DNA from 2 places in the Caballeronia sp. Sq4a genome. Region 2 is predicted to be linked to the other one. Evidence: predicted binding sites of a transcription regulator. Region 2 holds the regulator's gene; the other holds the start of a gene.
The links. The regulator FNR, encoded in region 2, switches genes on or off when oxygen is low (the NO sensors DNR and NnrR bind a similar motif). The targets are predictions, from matches to a motif close to TTGATNNNNATCAA.

Region 1 (10,088 bases), 460 kb from region 2:
TCGGGCAGAATGCCGATGCCTGAACGGAGCGCATCCGCGGGGTCCGACAGTTTCGCCATTGCGCCGTGCACGCGAATCTCCTTCGCATGAACCGGCTCCGCGCCGATCACGGCAAGCGCAGTCTCCGTGCGGCCCGAACCCACGAGCCCCGCGAAGCCGAGAATCTCGCCCTCGCGCAGCGTGAACGCGTTGACAGGACCGTCCTTCGTGATCTGCAGCGAGCTCACGTCGAGCACGGTCTTGGCATCGTCGCGTAACGCGGGCTTCGGCGGAAAGCTGCTCTCGATGCGCCGTCCGACCATCATCTCCACGAGCCGCTCGACATCGGTCTTCGCCACGTCCGTCATGCCGACATACTGGCCGTCGCGCAGCACGGTGATGCGGTCGCAGACATCGAAGATCTCTTCTAGATGATGCGAGATGAAGATCATCGCCACGCCCTGCTGCTTCAACTGCCGCATGATCGTGAACAGATGATCGGCCTCGGCGGGCGTCAGCGTGGCGGTGGGCTCGTCGAGAATCAGAATGCGCGCGTTGAGCGACAACGCCTTGCCGATCTCGACGAACTGCTGCTGCGCCACCGACAGCGTGCGGATAGGCACGTCCAGATCGATGCCGACGCCGAGGCGCGCGAAGATATCCGCGGCTTCGCGGCGCATCGCGGCGCGGTCGCGCGTGCGCCACACCGTGCGGCGCTCGCGGCCCAGGAAGATGTTATCGACCGCGTTGAGGTAGGGAATCAGGCTGAATTCCTGAAACACGATACCCACGCCCGCCGAGACCGCATCGTGATAGTTGTGGAACTGACGCGTCTGCCCGTCGATCTCGATCTCGCCCGAGTCGGGCTGATAGATCCCGCAAAGGATCTTCATCAACGTCGATTTTCCCGCGCCGTTCTCGCCGAGCAGCGCGTGAATCTCGCCACGCGCGATCTCGATGTGGATGTCCTGCAGCGCCTTCACGCCGGGAAAGCTCTTCGTGATGTGCTTGAGCCTGAGAATCATGTCCATCTGCGCCTCTTTCGGGCGGACGGCGAGCCGTCCGCCGACATCGCGTTTTACCAGGTGAAGCCCTTGGCGTTGTCCTTGTCGACCACCTTCACGTCGACCGGCACGGCCTTCGGCACCGTCGCGCCCCACTTCTTGGCCAGTGCGACGCCGAGCGCGATGCGAACCTGATCGGCCGGGAACTGCGCCGTCGTTTCGATGAACTTCGAGTTCGGCTTCTGGATCGCATCCACCGCTTCGGGCGCGCCATCGACGCTCGTCAGCTTGATGTCCTTGCCCGACGACGTGATGGCCGAGAGCGAACCCATTGCGCCGCCGTCGTTGACGCTGAAGATGCCCTTCAGGTTCGGATGCGCGGAGATCATGTTCTCCGTCACCGACAATGCGGTCGCGCGCTCCTGCTTGCCGTTCTGCGTATCGACGAGCTTCACGTTCGGGAACTTCGCGAGCCCCGCCTTGCAGCCGCGCACGCGTTCGAGAATCGGCACGACCGGAATGCCGTCGAGGATCGCCACTTCGCCGCTGCCGCCGATCGCTTTCGCCAGGTATTCGCACGACATCACGCCGGCGTCGTAGTTTTTCGAGCCGACGAAGGAGTCGACGGGACCGTTGGCGTTCGCATCGACTGCAACGACGACCGCGCCCGCTTTCTTCGCCGCCGTGACGGCCGATTGAATGCCGGTCGAATCGGTGGGATTGACGAGCAGAATGTCGATCTTCTTCTGCAGCATGTCTTCGACGTCGCTGACCTGCTTGCTGACGTCATGGTGTGCGTCGGTGACGACGACCTTCGCGCCGATCGAATTCGCCGCTTCGTTCAGCGCCTTTTGCATCGTGACGAAATACGGGTTGTTCATTTCCTGGAAGGTCATGCCGATCGTGAGCGGTGCCGCCGCGTGCGCGACACCGCAAAGCGCGCCCCCAAAAGCAAGCGTGCCGATCAACGCGCCCCGGCGCAGCGACGAAACGGACATGCGGTTCATAGTTGTGTCTCCTAATTAACTTGCACTTCTTCAGGGTGAATGAAGCCCTCGCGCGAGCGAAGGGCGAATCTCGACAAGACGGCTGCTTTACGGCGAAAAGAGCGCGAGCGCCTTGGGCGTTGGGCGTTGGTCGTTACGTGGGCGACGATCGCATTCGTCGATCGACGGACGACGCGTAGCCGGCGGCCGTGTGTCCCGGCGACACATGCTCCGGGCTGCCTTCCGACGGCGCGTTCAAGTTGACTTCCCGGCTGCGCGCATTGATCCGCTGCAGCGCGCGGAACTCGGACGGCGTCATGCCTTTTGCCGCCCGGAACTGCCGATTGAAGTTCGACACGTTATTGAAGCCGGCCTGAAAACAGATCTGCGTGATGTTGATTTCGTCGGCGAGCAGCATGTGACACGCCGCTTCGATACGCAGGCGGTTCACGTACTGAACGAACGTCGCGCCCGTATGGCGATGAAACGCGCGCGAGAATGCGCTGACGCTCTGTCCGGCGAGGCCGGCGAGATCCGACTCGCGCAGATCCGAGGCCAGATTCTTGCCGATGTGCGCAAGCACATGACCGAACCGCTTGGACGAAGCGACGTTCTGCTCGTAAGCGATGCTCGCGAGGAGCGTCTGTTCCTTCGCATCGCAAAGGCATTCGAGAATACGAAGGAACAGCGAAATGCGCCGGATGCCGCGCGCCGTCAACAGTTCTTCGAACAGCGGCGCGACGACCGCGCTCGTCTGCGAGTCGAACAGGATCCCGCGACGTGCGTTGTCGAGCAACGGCTGGGCGTCGCGGCACTCGGGGAATGCTTCCATGCAGCGCTTGACGAAGTCCGTGCCGAACTGGATCACGAGATTGCGCCGCTCCACGAATTCGCCGTCCGGCACTTCGCTGACCCAGTTGTGCGGAAGATTCTCTCCCATCAGAACGAGGTTGCCTGGGCCGAACGAGCCGACATGATCGCCGACGAAGAACTTGCCGTGCGTGGCGACGATCAACTGCAACTCGAATTCCGGATGGAAGTGCCAGCGCACCGTCTTGTACGGATAGCCGTGCGACCAGGCCTTGAAGGACTCGCCGTGTCGAACGTCGACCACCTCTAGATCGGGGTGCCTCATGAAGCCGTCTCCAGTTTCTTTTATTGCCGGCTGCTTGTTGCCATTTTCGGGGCGCCGGCTATTGACGCCAATTTAGATCGGTCAGTGTCGCGCTTCTACCAACTTTTCGCCTCTTTTTATGTACTTTTTTGCATGCACAGAGGGTCATTGCGTCTCGACAGCAAATTGTGCGACGCAAAAATGTTCAGCTCCAGTATTTTCTTGATCGGCGGCGTAGCGGGTTTCCCCCGATTCGAAGGGACCCGGGTTCAAGACCGTCCGATACGAGGCAAGCGAGTTTCGTGAGACGCGCAGTTGTCTTGTCGAGCATGAAACCTCCAAAGGCGAAGGCATCGCGAATTACAGCGGAACCGTGGGGTTATTCCGGTGAGCGATAACGTGCCCTCGCCGGTGCGTCCACCCTGCCCTGCCTCAACGCGACCGGCCGGATGAAATCATGCCTCGGTGCAAAGTTTGCCGGACCTGGAGACTGCTCATTCTTCGACGCGCGGGGTAGGAGCTTGAGCCCGACGCGTAGCCTGCAGCTTCACCAAAAAATTGCCGACGGATCAGCAGACTGCCCCGGCGCTTGTTTCTTGAAAGCCGATGAATGGCGTTGGCCCGGGCCGGCGCCCTGATTCTCGTGCAGGTACCGAATAGGCGCGTCCCCCCATCCGGATATGCGACTTATGCAGGATGGTGCATCGCGCATTACGAGCCGAGAATGTATTCCATCGGTGGATGCAGCAAAATCCGCGCGCCACCCACGCGAAAGACAAAAAGCGTTTCGCCCATCTCCCGACCCAAACGGAAGTACGCCTGACTATCATTCGATGCCCGGTCGCCGCCCGCCTGGCATCGATGCGACAGCGCACGGAGGCGGCGTCTCTTAGGAGCAGTCAGACATGGCAATCCATCCACTCAACGGAAGCGAGCGCGCGCCCCCTCAAGGCGCGAAGCCCGTCGGCAAGGCAGACCCGGACGAACGCCTCGAGGTCACCCTGCTGGTGCGGCGGCGGTCGAGCGACGCATTCGCGAAGCATATGGCCGAACTCGCGGCGCAAGGGACATCGGCGAGGCATATCGGTCACGATGACTTCACCAGGGACTTCGGCGCAGACGACTCGGACCTGTCGGCGGTTCGGTCGTTCGCACAGAGGCACGGTCTCGCGGTGGTCGAGTGTCATGCGGCACGGCGCGCGGTGGTGCTGTCCGGCACCGTCTCCCAGTTCGAAGCGGCCTTCAACGTGAGCCTCGAACAGTATGAGCATGCGGGCGGCACGTATCGCGGGCGCGTCGGAGCGGTCCATCTTCCCGACGAACTGAACGGCGTGGTCAGTGCCGTCATGGGTCTCGACAACCGCCCGCAGGCGCGGCCAAACTTCCGCGCACGCGCGCCGCACGGCAATGTGCGCTGGGCGGCCGCAGCGGCGGGGCCGTCTGCGTTCACGCCGGTGCAGATCGCGTCGCTGTATGACTTCCCTGCAGGCGACGGAAAGGGTCAGTGCATCGCGCTGATCGAGCTTGGCGGAGGATTCAGACCCGCCGATCTGAAGACCTATTTCGCCTCGCTGCGGGTGGCCGCGCCTTCCGTGACCGCGGTCTCCGTCGATCACGCTCGGAACCATCCGACCGGCGATCCGAACGGCCCCGATGGCGAAGTGATGCTCGATATCGAGGTTGCGGGCGCCGTCGCGCCGGGCGCGAAGATTGTCGTGTATTTCGCGCCCAACACCGACGCAGGCTTTCTCGATGCCATCAGCACGGCGATTCATGACACGAAGAACAGGCCGTCGGTCATCTCGATCAGTTGGGGTGGTCCCGAATCGGAATGGACGCCGCAGGCCCTAAGCGCTTTCGATCAGGCGTTCCAGTCGGCTGCAGCGCTCGGCATCACGGTCTGCGTCGCATCGGGCGACAACGGTTCGGGCGACGGCGTGAACGACGGCGCCGATCATGTCGATTTTCCCGCCTCCAGCACGTATGCACTGGGTTGCGGCGGCACGTCGCTGCGGGCGAACGGCAATCAGTCGAGCAGCGAGACCGTCTGGAACAATGGCGCGGGCGGCGGTGCGAGCGGCGGCGGGGTGAGCGCGACCTTCGCGTTGCCGGCGTGGCAGGAAGGGCTTCACGTCACGCGCGCGGGTGGTCAGCACAGTCCGCTCACGAAGCGCGGCGTGCCCGACGTCGCGGGGGATGCCGATCCCGAGACCGGCTACGAAGTGCGTGTCGACGGTCACAACATGGTGATCGGCGGAACGAGCGCGGTCGCACCGCTATGGGCCGGGCTCATCGCGCGCATCAATGCGATCAAGGGCGCGCCGGTGGGATACATCAATCCGCAGCTCTACAAAAACCCGTCGCTGCTCGTGGATATCACGCAGGGCAATAACGGGGATTTTGCGGCGTCGGCCGGATGGGATGCGTGTACCGGGCTCGGACGGCCTGATGGCAAGAAGGTGCAGGCTGCCGTGAGTTGAAGCGGGCACGGCGTGCTCGTGATGCAACAAGTCATGCTTGGCGAGCACGCCGGCGGCCGGAGGGATCGTTGGAGCATTCACGGCGAGACGCGCGAAGTAATCTACCGCAACAAGACGCACGCCCGACACGGCGGTCTCAGCGACCGGCCTCATTGGCGCCTGGCAGCCATACCGACGAAGCCCGATGCCTTTCGAGGCACATACTTCGTGTGCTGCTGAAGAATATCGCGCTGCTGGTTCCCTCTGGTCGCCTCTGCGCCGACTGGAGCACAATGAATGCGGAAGTCGACGCGCGGGCGGCGGGCTGGCACCGCCGAGCGCTGCTAATCACGACGCGTGGAGGTTGCTATGAAAAGCCTCAAGGGTAGCTGCTTAACGCTTGCGGCCTTGTCGCTCCTACAGGCCGGAAACGCTGCTGCCGCCGACGTCTCACAAGGCGGACGACATTTGACAGCGACGGAGTGCCGTGACCTGTCCGCGATGAAAAACAAGCAGCCCCCGACAAAGACGCAACACCGCAGCGAGCTCTCGGCGTTGAGAAAAGCCGGCTACAACCCTGCACCGTGGCACGACGACCCCCACTACCCCGCGAACCTGCACGCAGCGCAGCGCTTGGTCGACCAGTGGTTCGAGACGGAGTGCAAGTAAGTGGCGACGGCCGGCAATGGCCGATTAAGCGATTGCGAGCCCGCCGCGCGACCGCAGATCGGGACTGCCTGAAAGTCCCGGAAGGAGAAATGACATGATTGGTGTTTTCGTCAGATTTCGCTACGGCGACGACTTCGATGAGCAAGCCGTTCGGCACATCGCTCAGACCGCGCGCGCGAAGTTCGAAGGAATGGCGGGCTTACACTCGAAAGCGTTCACGGTCGATTCCGCGCGGCGCGAGGCGACGAACTTCTATGTGTGGGACTCGGACGACGTCGCCAATGCATTCTTCTGCAATGAAAATCTGGATCGAATAGCGGGCCTGTATGGCGTGCGCCCCGACGTTAAGTTCGTGCAGATTGCCGCGCTGGTGGAGAACAAGGGCGCGTGACGCCGCGGTCAATGAGGACGGCCCGAGGTGTCCGGTGTCAACGTTATATGCAGGGGTTCGGGGCGCAATTCATGGCTTCGTCATCGAAGAAGAGCCACGCGGGCCACTTCGCGCCGAGTCGCCTTGCGAGCGCTTCGCCGCCTTGCTCCATGACGTAAATATCGTTGCAGAGATATGGGAGGAGGCGCGACTTCACCGGCTTTCACAGCGCGTCGCATATCGCCCGTATCATCCGTGGACACGCGCTGTTCCCGCTTTCATTCCAGCGTGAGCACGACGCGACCGTCCACCTTCCCGCTTTTCAGATCGGCGATCACCGAGTTGATGTTCTCCAGCCGGTCTCGACGGATGTGCGCGCGCACTTTGCCTTCGGCGGCGAAGTCGAGTGCTTCCTGGAGGTCGCGCCGCGTGCCGACGATGGAACCCCGCACGGTGATGCCGTTGAGGACGGTCGAGAAGATGGGCAGCGGAAAGTCGCCCGGCGGCAGGCCGTTCAGAGACACTGTGCCGCCTCGGCGCACCATGCCGAGCGCCTGCGCGAACGCGCTGCGCGACACGGCCGTGACCAGCACGCCATGCACCCCGCCGATCTCCTTTTGGATGACGGCGGCGGGATCGCCGAGCGATGCATCGATTGCCAGCTTCGCCCCGAGATCGCGGGCGAGCGCGAGCTTGGCCGGATCGACATCCACCGCGACCACATGCAGGCCCATCGCGATGGCGTATTGGACTGCAACGTGCCCGAGCCCGCCGATGCCGGAAATGGCGAGCCATTGTCCGGGCCGCGTGTCCGTGACGCGAATGCCCTTGTAGACGGTCACGCCCGCGCACAGAATCGGCGCGATCTGGTCGAAGGCGACCTGCTTCGGCAGGTGGCCCACATAGTCGGGGTCGGCGAGTACGTATTCCGCATAGCCGCCGTTGACCGAATAGCCCGTGTTCTTCTGCGCATGGCAAAGCGTTTCCCATCCCGAGAGGCAATGCTCGCAGTGGCCGCACGCCGTGTAGAGCCACGGCACGCCGACGCGATCGCCTTCCTTCACCTGCGTAACGTCCGCTCCAACGGCGGCGACGTAACCGACGCCTTCATGACCGGGAATGAACGGCAGCGTGGGCTTCACGGGCCAGTCGCCGTCGGCTGCGTGGATATCCGTGTGACAGACACCCGACGCCGCGATCTTCACGAGTATCTCGTTGCGGCCCGGCGTCGGAACCGGCACTTCTTCGATGCGCAAAGGTTCGCCGAACGCATGAACGACAGCGCCTTTCATCGATGTACTCATGAGAAACTCCCGTGGACGAAAGACGGCGACTCGTGTGGTGAGGCACCGGACGTGCGGTCAGTATGCGCGGCAACATTACGGGGCCTTTGACTCAGGTCAAGCGAAGCACGAGACCACATGTCCTTCTGTCATCGCGTCTTTGATCCGGCGTTGTTGCGATAACGAGGCGTAAATCCGTGAAGATGAGCGGCATCGGATACGCAGCCAGGGCCCTCGCGTGAGCGTGGCCAAAGCGGCGAGTCCTTCACGGATTCGACGACGAAGCGACGAACGCCGCAGCGACTAACCCCTGTCGGCCAAGAGTCGCGCGAGGCGCGAACGTTGAGCCGTGTACTCAGGCAGCGACGTCGCAGAGGCGGGCCAACATCAATCCGGTCGCTTGCTGTGTTGCGCGGATCGGTCGCACCATTCCGGAAGACGTCGGCCACATGGAAAGCGACTCTCTGCACTGTCTGACGCAACGCCAGGAAGGCTCCGACGACTCGACGACTATTTCACTCCGGCCGGTCCTTCACGACCTGTACCACGATTCTTCGATTCTTCCAGAACAGGTCGTGCACGCGCGGCTGCAGGCGCCGCAGCAGCTCCGGATCAGCCCTTTCGAATATCAGCACGGCCGCTGGCGCCGAGCCGTCCCCAGGAACACGCTCGATTCCGTCGCACGGAGGAAAGCCATACTTGGCCAAGAACTGTTTGATCTCGTCGTCAGAGCTTTCCGCTTCGATATTGTTCACTAGCACGAATGTCATGATGTTGCCCTCGAACCCGTCGAGTCCTCGCTGTCGGACTGCCTTCGATTTGCACGGCATGGCATTAGAACCTTCAAACGGCACCTGCCGATCGCTATCAATCCGACGCTAGGATTGCGCCATCGCCACGCTTCGCCGTTCGCGCTCAGAGTCGCGTTTCAACACGTTTCGAATGCGCGCGAGCATCGCCGTCTGCGCCTCTGTGGGGCGGATCTGGCGAACCCGCTCATCGGCCAAAATCTTGTCGAGCAGCGCGAGCAGCTTCCCGCACTGGGCGCGCTCGGCCAGAAGCACGGGCAGCGTGAGAAGCGCCTGTTCCGGCTCGAATTGCACGATGATTTCCTGCTCACCCCCTATCCGGCGCCACTGTTCGATCGGAAGCGCCGGAAGGTAGCCGCCATAGTCCTTCAGCATCTCCTGGCCCAGTGTGAGTTCGGCCAGCGAGACGGGCTCTCCCTTGGGCGACAACAGATGCCAGATGCGTGCGAATGCTTCGGCGAAGCCGCCGTGCGTGACGGATGCCAGCGCGTTCTTGACCACTGCGAGACTGCGCAGGTCCGGCTCTGCTTCCGTTTGAGGCCCCGCCGCCTTCTGTTTGTCGGCGAGATAGAGCGAGAACATGTTCCCGTATATGTAGAAGAACGCCGACTCAGTGAGCGCGTCGCGCATCGCTCGGTAGTAATCGAGTGAGGCGCTCACCAGGTCCGAAGCCTTGCTCTCGGCCGTGCGTAGCGGATCGTCCGGGCCGACCGCTTCCCGGTGCGCCTTGACGGTCTGCGCGGCCGGACCGAGCCACCATAGCCACGGGTTGGCATCCGAAATCACCCAGCGCTGAAGGCGCAAGGGATGCAATTCGCGCAGCATCTTGGCGCTCATTTCGTTCGACATGAACTGCACGAGCGGCTGCGCGAACAGTTCATAGGCATGCTGATTGAAGTCCGAGACCGCAGCAACAATCTCGAATGGCTTCTCGTCGACACGCTTGAAGCGATTGAGCCGCGCACGGATGTCCTCGAGCTGGTGTTCGCGGAACTCGACATCGTATTGAGTCCGCTCCGCATCGCCCGGGCGCTCGGTGATGACCATCTCATACAGGCCCGGCGTCAACAGCTCGATCGCCTCCAGCACGGAGACGATCTGCGAATACTCCTTTTTCGCGACCTTGCCTGATACGAAGATACCAAGATGGCCGATGTCCTGATGCACGAGCCCAACAATCACCTGTCCCCGCGCCTTGATCTCCTCGGTGCTGCCATACACGTCCGCAACCCAGTTGAAGGCTTGCTGAGGCGGCGTGATGTTGTCGCCCATCGACGCAAAGAGGATGATCGGCGAATGTATTTCTCGCAAGTCGAAGGTTTTTCCATTATCTGACTGCACACCGCCGGACCATAGCTTGTTGCCGACGAAGAGATTGCGGGTGATCCACTCGATCTCGTCGCGGTTCAACAGGT
Region 2 (10,088 bases):
TCTTGACCGCTCTCGCCGCACTGGTGCCGTTCGGTGCGCTTCTGGTCTGGCTGCCGACGGGTGTGGTCCTTCTCATCGAGGGCAGGATATGGGCGGGGGCTGGCCTGCTCTTGTGGGGCGCGCTCGTGGTCAGCTCCATCGACAACGTGATTCGAATGCTCGTCATCGGCAATGCCGTGCGGATGCCGTTTGCGTTGGCATTAGCGGCGGTCGTGTGCGGCGCAGCGGCCTTCGGGCCGATCGGCCTCTTCATCGGGCCTCTGGTGGCGGAAATGCTGCGCTTGCTGATTCGTGAGCACGCGATGGCCTCGCCGCGCTTTGACCTTCGCCGATGTGCTCGAACATGTCCAGCGGCGCATCGACGGGCGCCGGCCGCCGCACGCCCGATGCTGCGGCGCCGGTCAAAGGCAGGCAAGCCATGAGCGACAAAGCCATGCATCGCGTCATCCCGACACCGCGTGCCACGCAATTCACGGTGGTCTCGGTCACCGCGCTGCTGCTCACGGCCGGGGGGATTTCGCATATCGCTGGCCGCATCGAGGTTGCGCGCTTGCTTTGGCTCGCGTCCACGCTGCCGGCGCTTGTCATGCTGTCGGTGTCCATCGTGCGTGCGCTGCGTCGCCGGGAGCCGGGCGTCGATATCCTCGCGCTGCTCTCGATATGCGTGGCGGCGGCCGTCGGCGAGTCACTGACCGCTGCCATCATCTCGCTGATGGTCGCAAGCGGCGGGGCGCTCGAAGGCTTCGCGCAGAACCGCGCGCGCAAGGCCTTGTCCGCGCTTCTGAGCCGCGCGCCGCAACAGGCGCATCGTTTCCAAGCGGGCGAATGGCGGCGTATCGAGCCCGAGGCGGCGCGCCCCGGCGACCGGCTGCTCGTGCGCGCGGGCGAAAGCGTGCCGGTGGACGGCACGCTGCTCGGCGAAGCCGCGCTCGACGAATCCGCCGTGACGGGCGAGTCCGCGGTCACGACGCGCAGCGCGGGGCACGCGGTCAGGAGCGGCATCATCAACGCCGGCGCGCCGTTCGAGATGATCGCCACGGCCACGGCACGCGACAGCACCTTCGCGGGCATCGTCCGCATGGTGGAGACGGCACAGCGGTCGCGAAGCCGCGCCGTGCGGCTCGCGGACCGCTATGCGCTGCTGTTCGTCCCGTTGACGATGATCCTGGCAGGCGGCGTCTGGATTGTCACGAGAGACGTCGTTCGGGCGCTGGCCGTGCTCGTCGTGGCGACGCCTTGTCCGCTGATACTTGCCGTACCGGTGGCGATCGTCTCGGGCATCTCCGCCTGCGCGAAACGCGGCGTGCTGATCAAGGACGGCGGCGCGCTGGAACGCCTCGCGAGCACGCAGGCGCTCTTCTTCGACAAGACCGGGACGCTCACGAGCGGGCAGGCGAAACTCGTGCGCGTCGAGTGCAGCGAAGGTTTCGCGTCCGACTTCGTGCTGCATATGGCTGCGTCGCTTGCGCAGGCTTCGCCGCATGTCGTGGCGGAGTCGGTGACGCTCGCCGCCCGCAAGCGGGGCATGCGCCTTACCGCGCCGACGGAAGTGGTCGAATCGGCCGGGGCGGGCGTGAGCGGCAACGTCGACGGAAAGCGCGTGGTCATAGGCTCGTTCGGCCATGCGGCGGCCGGCGCGCCCGCGGCGTCGTGGAGCGCGGTTTTTCTGCGCCGTCTCGGACGCGAAGGCGGTTCGTCGCTCTTCGTCGATATCGACGGCGTCATGGCCGGCGCGTTGTGGCTCGCCGACGATGTGCGCCTCGATACGCCGAGAGCATTGCGCTTGCTCCGGCAGGCCGGCATCGCGCGGCTCGGCATGCTGACGGGCGACCGGCGCGATGTCGCCGAAGCCATCGGCGCGAGCCTCGGCGTGACGGAGGTGTATGCGGAACAGACGCCGGCGGACAAGCTCGCGGCCATTCAGGCAGCGCAGAAGGGCGCGGTCGTGGCGATGGTCGGCGACGGCATCAACGATGCGCCCGCGCTTGCCGCAGCGGACGTCGGCATCGCGATGGGCGCGCGCGGCGTCGCGGCATCGGCGGAGGCGGCCGACGTCGTGCTGCTCGCCGACCGGCTCGATCGCCTCGTGGATGCGCTGCGCATCGCGCGCTCGTCGCGCCGCATTGCCGTGCAGTGCGTGATGACCGGCATGGGTCTGTCGATCGCGGCGATGATCGTGGCGGCGTTAGGCCTGCTGAGGCCGCTGGAAGGCGCGGTGCTGCAGGAACTGATCGACGTTGCCGTCATAGGCAATGCGCTGCGGGCATTGCGAACCACATCGCGGGCACGCGGCATGAAGGCGCTGCCGCCCGGCGAATCGGACCGCTTGCGCGCGGCGCATTCGGAGATCGAACCGTTGCTCGACGAACTCAGACGCATTGCCTACCAATTGCCCGAGTTGCCCGGCGCCTCGGTGCAGGCTGAACTCGAGAGGATCAACGAGCGTCTCACGCGCGAGCTTCTGCCTCACGAAGAGCGCGACGACGTGCACCTTTACCCGTATCTCGCAGAGCGCCTCGCGGGCGACGATCCGATGGCCGCACTGAGCGGCAGCCATCGCGAGATTTTTCGCCTTGTTTTTCAGCTCCGGCGACTGGCGGCTGATCTTCCGGCTGACGACAATGACGGGCCGGCCAGGAAGGAGATGCAGCGTCTTCTTTTTGCGCTCGATGAAATCGTGCGGGTTCATTGTGCGCAGGAGGATGAGCTCTTTTACAGCCTGGAGGAGGATGTCTGACGGCGCCGAATCGAGCGACACGAATGACATGTGCGCTGCCTCTGTATCGTTATCGAGAGCCGCTTGCTTAATCTGCATCAAACGAGACCAGTCGACGCGCTCTTAACATAAGCGCTCGCAACGATGACTCCATGAGCAAATGCGATGAGCAAGATCCTCGGAATAGCGACCATCGCGATGGTGGCGGTGATCGTCATTGCATTCGCGGTGCTCACGTGTGTGATATGGAAAAACGCGGATTGATCTGGCGGTGAGGCGGCGTCAAAGCCTCCGTTGCGAACAGTGCGTGATGCCTCGGCACCGGCATATGACCGTCCACTGAGCCAGATCAACACTACCGCGCTGCATCGCGATAGGGTTGTTTCGCGTCACGACGATCGCACATGGAGCGCGATATGACCTACCGCATGCTTTATGCGGCGTTGCTGCTGAGGGTGGCCGCGTGTTCGTCCGACGCGCGCTGGAATCGTTTCAGGGAGACAGAGCCGCGGCTTGCAGAAGCAAGAGAGTTTGCGTCGGTCGAATGCACCGGTCGAGATGAATGCACGGCGCGCTGGGAGCGCACGCGGCAGTACGTGGCGCGTCATTCGGCCACGCGCATCCGTCGCGCGGACGCGGCGAGCATCGAGACAGGGCGTCCGCTCGAAGCAGGCGTCGTTTATCTTTGGGCGACGCGCACGCCGGCGGCCGGCAATGGCTTCGACGGCGACCGGGCGCGCATCAGCCTGAGGGGCATGTGCCGCGGCATGTACGGCATGGACGGCGGCCCGGGCTGGCTGTATTCGAGCTGCGCGAGCCAGATTCGCAGCATCGAGATGAACTTCAGGAAGTATGTCGTCGAACCCGATTCAAGCTTGCCTGACGACGCAGCATGACAGCGCGCTGCTTGATATGAGTCAAGCGCGTTCGACGCGAATAACGGACGATGGTCTGACGCCACCATCTCAGCGTTCGGACAGGGCGTTCACCGGCGCGCCGGCATTTGCAAAGAAGGTGGGAGAGCACGATCATGGGCCTCGGATTGCAGATTGCGTATTTCGGATTCGCGGGGTCCAACGACGCGGAGCGCGAGGCGGGCGTGGAACTCGTGCGGCTGGAGCGGCTGGCGAAGGACATCGCCAATTGCCATCTGACGGTCGAGGCTTACCGCGATCCGTCGGGCCAGCGCGTTTTCGATGCGCGCCTCGATCTCATCACGCGCGAGTTCGATCTACTGCCGGTGGCGAGCAGTACCGACGCGGACTTGAGCATCGCGATTCACCATGCGTTCGACAATGCCGTGGGCCTGCTGAAGCAACGGTGCGTGTCTTCGCCGGCATCTTGACGACGGATGCCTTTTCTACGTTGCGCTGAAGCCCAGGCCGGCCGGTGGCGCGGCGTCCTCTTCGTCCGAGAAGAGTTCGTGCTCGGGAACCGTCGTCTCGCAGTCAATGCACTGGATATGCCAATGTCCGAATACCTTGGCAGGCGTTGAACTGCTGCCGCGCGAAGCCAGAGATTCGGCGCGGCCTTGCTGCATCTCGCGGGGTACGCCCGTCGTTTTCGGCAGGGCAGCGAGCACGAGCCCGTGCAGCAAAACGAGCGGCGTGATGCTGCCCGAATCCCGCAGCAACGTGCCTTCGCGCGCGGATTCCCATGTGCCCCAAGCCGGCAATTCGACGCGCTCGTGCGCCTCGCGCGACCAGCGGCCGCGTTCGCGGTCGATCCACAGCACGGCAAACGCCGGTTGCGCGGCGTGATCGAAAGCATCGAGTTTGAGCGTGATACGCATGTCGCTCTCCGTGGAGGCCGTCTCAGTGGCGCAATACCCATTGCACGAGCGCATGCGCATCTTCGGCCGAAATCGACCCGCCGCGCTCGGGCGGCGAGGGCATCGCCATGTCGCCCCAGTGCGCGCGCCCGCCCACGCGCACCTTGTGTTCGAGCATCGCCTGCGCTTTCGGATCGTCGCGATAGCGCTCCGCGATCTGCTGAAACGAGGGCGCGAGGAAAGGCGAATCGTTGGTATGACAGAACATGCAGTGGTGCTGATCGACGAGCGCGTTTGCATCCGTCTGCGCCAGCGCGGGCGCGGCGCTCAGCAGCACGCCCGCGACGAAGCCGATGGAAAGCGCGTGACGGGCGCGGGCGGCTCGCCTGGCGCGCGCGTTGGCGATGTGAGTGAGCATGGCGGCGCAATGGACCCGAGTGAACACACACGACGATGATGCGGTCGCGCGGCACGGGCCGCTTGATCTGCATCAAGCGTCGTGGGCGCGGGCAAGCGAACATGGATAGATGCATCGCGATCGAAGGGCGGCGAGCCGGCGCCGCTTTCCTCATCCCGTGCGAGGCACATCACCATGAACATCACGTTTTCGCAAAGCGCTCCCATCTATGCAGGCGACGAGCCCGCTCTCACCTTCCTTGCGTATGTCGACGGACAGCGTATTCCCTGTACCATCTCGGCAGAGGCCCTGGAGGATCATTTCGGCGCGGCGTCGTCGCGTGAAGAAGACTTGCGGCACGCGTTCGAACTCGGCCGCGTCGCGATAGAAGGCGCCGCCGAGCAATTGCTGACCAGCGTGGGACGCAGGCCGGTCATGCTGCGCAGCGGCTATTTCCGTTTCGACGATGGCGGCACGCTGCGGATACAGCGGCATCGAGCCTGGAGATTGCCGGACGATGCACCCGCCGCTCGCGCGGAAAGCGCCTATCACGGAACCCATACGCACGGAGCCAAATGATGCGTGCCATGCTCTACGACGGAACCGCCCCGCTACTGCGCGCCGCCGATATCGGCGATCCCGTCGCAGGTCCGGGGCAACTGCTCGTGGATGTCATCGCGTGCGGCGTGTGCCGCACGGATCTGCATGTCGTGGATGGCGAACTGGCGCATCCGAAACGGCCGGTCATTCCGGGGCACGAAGTCGTCGGCCGCGTCGCCGCGATCGGCGCGGGCGTGGACGGCTTTGTCGTGGGCGACCGCGTGGGCGTGCCGTGGCTCGGGCACACTTGCGGCCACTGCACCTATTGCGCGACGCACCGCGAGAATCTGTGCGACAGCCCCGGCTTCACCGGCTATACGCTGGACGGCGGCTACGCCGAACGAATGGTCGCGGATAGCCGCTTCTGTCTGCATCTGCCGTCGCGTTACGGCGACGTCGAAGCCGCGCCGCTCCTGTGCGCGGGACTCATCGGCTACCGGACGCTCAAGATGGCGGGCGATGCGAGGCGCATCGGCATTTACGGCTTCGGCGCGGCGGCGCATATCGTCGCGCAGATCGCCCGGCACGAGGGCCGCACTGTCTACGCGTTCACGCGCGCGCGAGACAGCGCCGCTCAAGCGCTTGCGATGCAGCTCGGCGCGGCGTGGGCCGGAAGCAGCGATGAGCGGCCGCCCGATGAACTCGACGCCGCGCTCGTCTTCGCGCCATCCGGCGCGCTCGTGCCCGCGGCGCTCGCGGCGCTGGCGAAGGGCGGCATCGTCGTGTGCGGCGGCATCCATATGAGCGATATTCCGGCGTTCCCGTATGCCCTGTTGTGGGGCGAGCGGCGCATCGTGTCGGTGGCGAATCTGACCCGCGCCGACGGTCAGGAATTCATGCAGCGCGCGGCGTCCATCCCGCTCCATCTGCAAACGACCGTCTATCCGCTCGCCGACGCGAACCGCGCGCTGTCGGATCTTCGCGAAGGTCGCATGGTCGGCGCCGCGGTGCTGCGCATCGCGGCGTGAGCGCATTCGTTCACACGCTTTCCAGTTCCGCCTGATCCAGAATGCGTACGTCCTTGCCGCGCGCATCGACCACGCCGGCTTTCTGGAGCTTCGAGAACATGCGGCTCACGGTTTCCAGCTTGAGCCCGAGATAGCTGCCGATTTCCTCGCGCGTCATGCGCAACACGAACTGCGCCGGCGAATAACCGCGCGCCTTCATGCGCGTCGAGATGTTCAGCAGGAAGGCCGCGACGCGTTGCTCGGCCGTCATCGTGCCGAGCAACATCATCAGGCTGGATTCGCGCACGATCTCGCTGCTCATCAGCCGGTGCACATGATGCTGAATGGCTTTGACTTCGCGGCAGAGCAGTTCCAGCAGGTCGAAAGGAATGATGCATACGACGCTGTCTTCGAGCGCGATCGCATCGCAACTGTGGTGGTCCGAGCTCACGCCATCGAGTCCGAGCGCGTCGCCCGCGAGGTAGAAGCCCGTGAGCTGCTCTTGTCCTTCGCGGTGCAGCACCACGGTCTTGAAGCAGCCGCTGCGCACCGCATAAAGGCTCTGGAACGCGTCGCCGCAACGGTAGAGTGATTCGCCGCGCCGCACGGTGCGCGTCGAGCAGATGATGGCATCGAGACGCGCGGATTCATCCGGCGTGAGCCCGCTCGGCATGCAGACGCGCTGCATCGAGCAGGTCGAACAGCGTACGGACTTGTGCTTGATGTCGCAGCCGGCGCGATCGGCGCTATTGGCGGAACGGGTGAAATGGGTTGAATGGGCGATCTGATACACGCGGCGCGAGGCCGGTGCCGTTGCGGGTGACGCAGCAGTTCTGCCATCGCTTACCTGAAACATGACGCCTCCTGTCGAACTCGATTCGCGCACGCGTGCCAGCTTCGATCGCAAGGCCCGACAGCCTAGATGCGCAACGGTTGGTTGATGCATCGAATTATTTGCCGCGCCATCTCAAAAATATATCGGCGCGCGTGGAAAGTTCGGTAGGCGTTTCCGAAGCGGTGTAGGGAAATCCTGACAAGCCTCTCGCTCAAACGTCGCGGCTTGCGTCGTTCGCGCCGCTCGCGTCGCTCGCGTCGCTGTCGTCCGTGTCGTCGTCCAGCAGCTTGTGCCGCACGGCATAACGCACGAGCGCGGCCTCGTGCGGCATGTTCATTTTTTCGAGGATGCGCGCTTTATACGTGCTGACCGTCTTCGCGCTCACGTACAGGGCGTCGCCGATCTCGTTGATGGATTCGCCCGCGCACAGCCGCCGGAACACGTCGAACTCGCGGTCGGACAGGCGCTGATGCGGAAGCGCGTCGGCCGGTTCGGCGAGGCTTTGCGCCATGCGCTCGGCCATGGCGAGGCTGACATACGCGCCGCCCGCCGCGACCTTCGCGAGCGCCGCAACCAGTTCCGCGCTCGCGCTTTCCTTGGTCAGATAACCCGACGCCCCAGCCTTGAACGCCCGCGCCGCGTATTGCTGTTCGGCGTGCATCGTGAGCACGAGGATGCGCAGCGCGGGCCGTTCTTCCTTGATCTGCTTCAGCAGGTCGAGCCCGTGGCGGCCGGGCATCGACAGGTCGAGCACGAGCACGTTCGCATCGGTCGAGCGCGCGAGCTGGAGCGTGCTCGCGCCATCGCTCGCTTCGCCTGCGACTTCGAATCCGCGCGCATTGTCGAGGATATGGCGCAAGCCTTCCCGCACCATCGCATGGTCGTCCGCAATCAGCACCTTTATCGTCATGGTTGCGATTCCTGTTCGCTCACGGCGGCAAGCGGCAGCCGGACAGTCAGCGCGAAGCCGTCGTCCGGGTTCGATTCGATCAATACCGTGCCGCCCAGCGCGTTCGCGCGCTCGCGCACGCCGAGCAGGCCGAACGACTTGCTGTTCGCGCCGGGTAACGCGGGCGCGCCCACGCCGTCGTCTTCGACACGCAGCACGCAATGGGCATGATCCGCGCCGAGCGAGAGCTTCACGCGGCTCGCGCGGGCATGCAGCACGACGTTGTCGAGCGCTTCCTCAATGATACGAAAAACGGCGGTCGCTGCGTCCGCATTGAAGGCGATCTCGCCCGTGCCGAACTCGCATTCCACGTCGATGCCCTGCCGTTGCGTGAAGTCGTCGACGAGCCAGTCGATGGCGGCGGCAAGTCCGAGATCATCGAGCATGACGGGCCGCTGATGAGCGGCTATGCGCCGCAACGAAGCGATGTTGCCGTCGATCGCACTGCGCATGCGCGCGAGCTGGCCGGCCACGTCGTCGCGCTGAGCGGCGCTGGCAGTCAGCCGCGCTTCGAGGGCGGCGACGTCCATCTTCAGCGCGCTCAGTGTTTGTCCGACATCGTCGTGCAATTCGCGCGCGATGCGCGTCCGTTCCTTTTCGCGCTCGTGCTGAAGATTAGCCGACAGCGCGCGCAGTTCCTCGCGCGAACGTTGCAGTTCGGCCTCGGCCTGCACGCGCTGAGTCACGTCGCGCAGGATGACCGTGAAGAGCTTGCCGTCGATATCGTCGATCTGGGAGATGGATGCCTCGACGGGAAACTCCTCGCCGTCCGCGCGCAGGCCGTAGAGCACGCGCTGCGCGCCCATCTGGCGGTCGGACACGCCCGTCTGACCGAAACGCCGGACCTGTTCCTCGTGCGCCGCGCGGTATCGCTCGGGGATGAAGCGCGACAGCGGCGCGCCGATGGCCTCGCTCGCCGGGCAGCGGAACACGCGCTCGGCCATCGGATTGAAGAGCACGATGCGCTGCTGCGCATCGACGGTGATGATGGCTTCGGTCGTCGAGCGAATGATGCCGTCGAGCCGCGCCTGCGGCAATGTAGCCGACGCGGGCGCGACACCGGCCGCGCGGCGGCGTATGAGGAGCACGACGTAGACGAGGCAGGCGAGCAGCGCGGCGTTAGCCAGTCCGCTCGCGATGAGCAATGCCGTGACGCGCGGCGTAAGGACCGAAGCGCTCAGCGTGCTTCGAACGACGGCCCACCACGCCGCAAAGAGTATCGCGCCGGCGATGAGAGCGGTCGCGAGCGCGACGACACGACCTGCCGAAGCAGCCGATGCCGTGACGGAATCCGGGCCTACGTTGTTGGTCATATCGGCCTGATGCGAAAGTCCGCGCGGTCGCGCTATTCGAGCCAGACCGGGCGGTGCCAGTAAGCGCGTTGTGAATGCATTATCGCCGATGCCCCGCCGACGCACGCGCAGGCTTTCGCGGTCTCAATCGCTGGCGGCAGCCGCCTGGCGTCTCGCGAGTTCCTCGGCATCGCGTCCCGGCACGAGCAACACGGGCCAGCGCGAGAGCCGCACGAAGCGTTCGGCCACGCTGCCGAGCACCAGGCGCCGCCAGCCGCGACGGCCATGCGTGCCCATCACCACGAGGTCGGCGCCGAAATCTTCCGCGCAGTGACAGATGCGCTGGGCGATGTCGTCGCCCGTCAACTGGACTTCGCCGATGAACGGCGTTCCCTCGACCCCTTCGCGATCCATGCGCTTCGCGGCTTCCGAGGTCAGGCGCCGGCCTTCTTCCATCATGGCCTCGCGCATGTCGGGATAGAAGGTGGCGGCGACGTCATAGGCGACCGGCTGCAGGTCCACCACGAAGAGCGGCCGCAGTGCGGCGTGATTGTCCCGCGCGATCTTCAAGGCTTCGTCGA

Region 1: a site for FNR is predicted at 7,972-7,985, ahead of adhP (alcohol dehydrogenase AdhP). Genes of this name have one in related genera too.

Annotation. Positions count from the first base shown of each region.
Region 1 covers NZ_CP084252.1:472,881-482,968, forward strand. The annotation lists gene LDZ24_RS21790 (sugar ABC transporter ATP-binding protein) at 1-1,010, opposite strand, end outside; gene LDZ24_RS21795 (substrate-binding domain-containing protein) at 1,058-1,990, opposite strand; gene LDZ24_RS21800 (AraC family transcriptional regulator) at 2,124-3,104, opposite strand; gene LDZ24_RS21805 (protease pro-enzyme activation domain-containing protein) at 3,989-5,563, shown strand; gene LDZ24_RS21810 (DUF4148 domain-containing protein) at 5,912-6,211, shown strand; gene LDZ24_RS21815 (hypothetical protein) at 6,306-6,602, shown strand; gene adhP (alcohol dehydrogenase AdhP) at 6,860-7,885, opposite strand; gene LDZ24_RS21825 (RNA-binding protein) at 8,380-8,634, opposite strand; gene LDZ24_RS21830 (DUF3141 domain-containing protein) at 8,743-10,088, opposite strand, start outside.
Region 2 covers NZ_CP084252.1:10,316-20,403, forward strand. The annotation lists gene LDZ24_RS19640 (AI-2E family transporter) at 1-422, shown strand, start outside; gene LDZ24_RS19645 (heavy metal translocating P-type ATPase) at 419-2,737, shown strand; gene LDZ24_RS19650 (hypothetical protein) at 3,133-3,612, shown strand; gene LDZ24_RS19655 (hypothetical protein) at 3,747-4,061, shown strand; gene LDZ24_RS19660 (DUF3564 family protein) at 4,077-4,508, opposite strand; gene LDZ24_RS19665 (c-type cytochrome) at 4,531-4,905, opposite strand; gene LDZ24_RS28155 (DUF1488 domain-containing protein) at 4,987-5,463, shown strand; gene LDZ24_RS19675 (zinc-dependent alcohol dehydrogenase family protein) at 5,463-6,452, shown strand; gene fnr (fumarate/nitrate reduction transcriptional regulator Fnr) at 6,463-7,287, opposite strand; gene LDZ24_RS19685 (response regulator transcription factor) at 7,478-8,176, opposite strand; gene LDZ24_RS19690 (PAS domain-containing sensor histidine kinase) at 8,173-9,528, opposite strand; gene LDZ24_RS19695 (universal stress protein) at 9,652-10,088, opposite strand, start outside.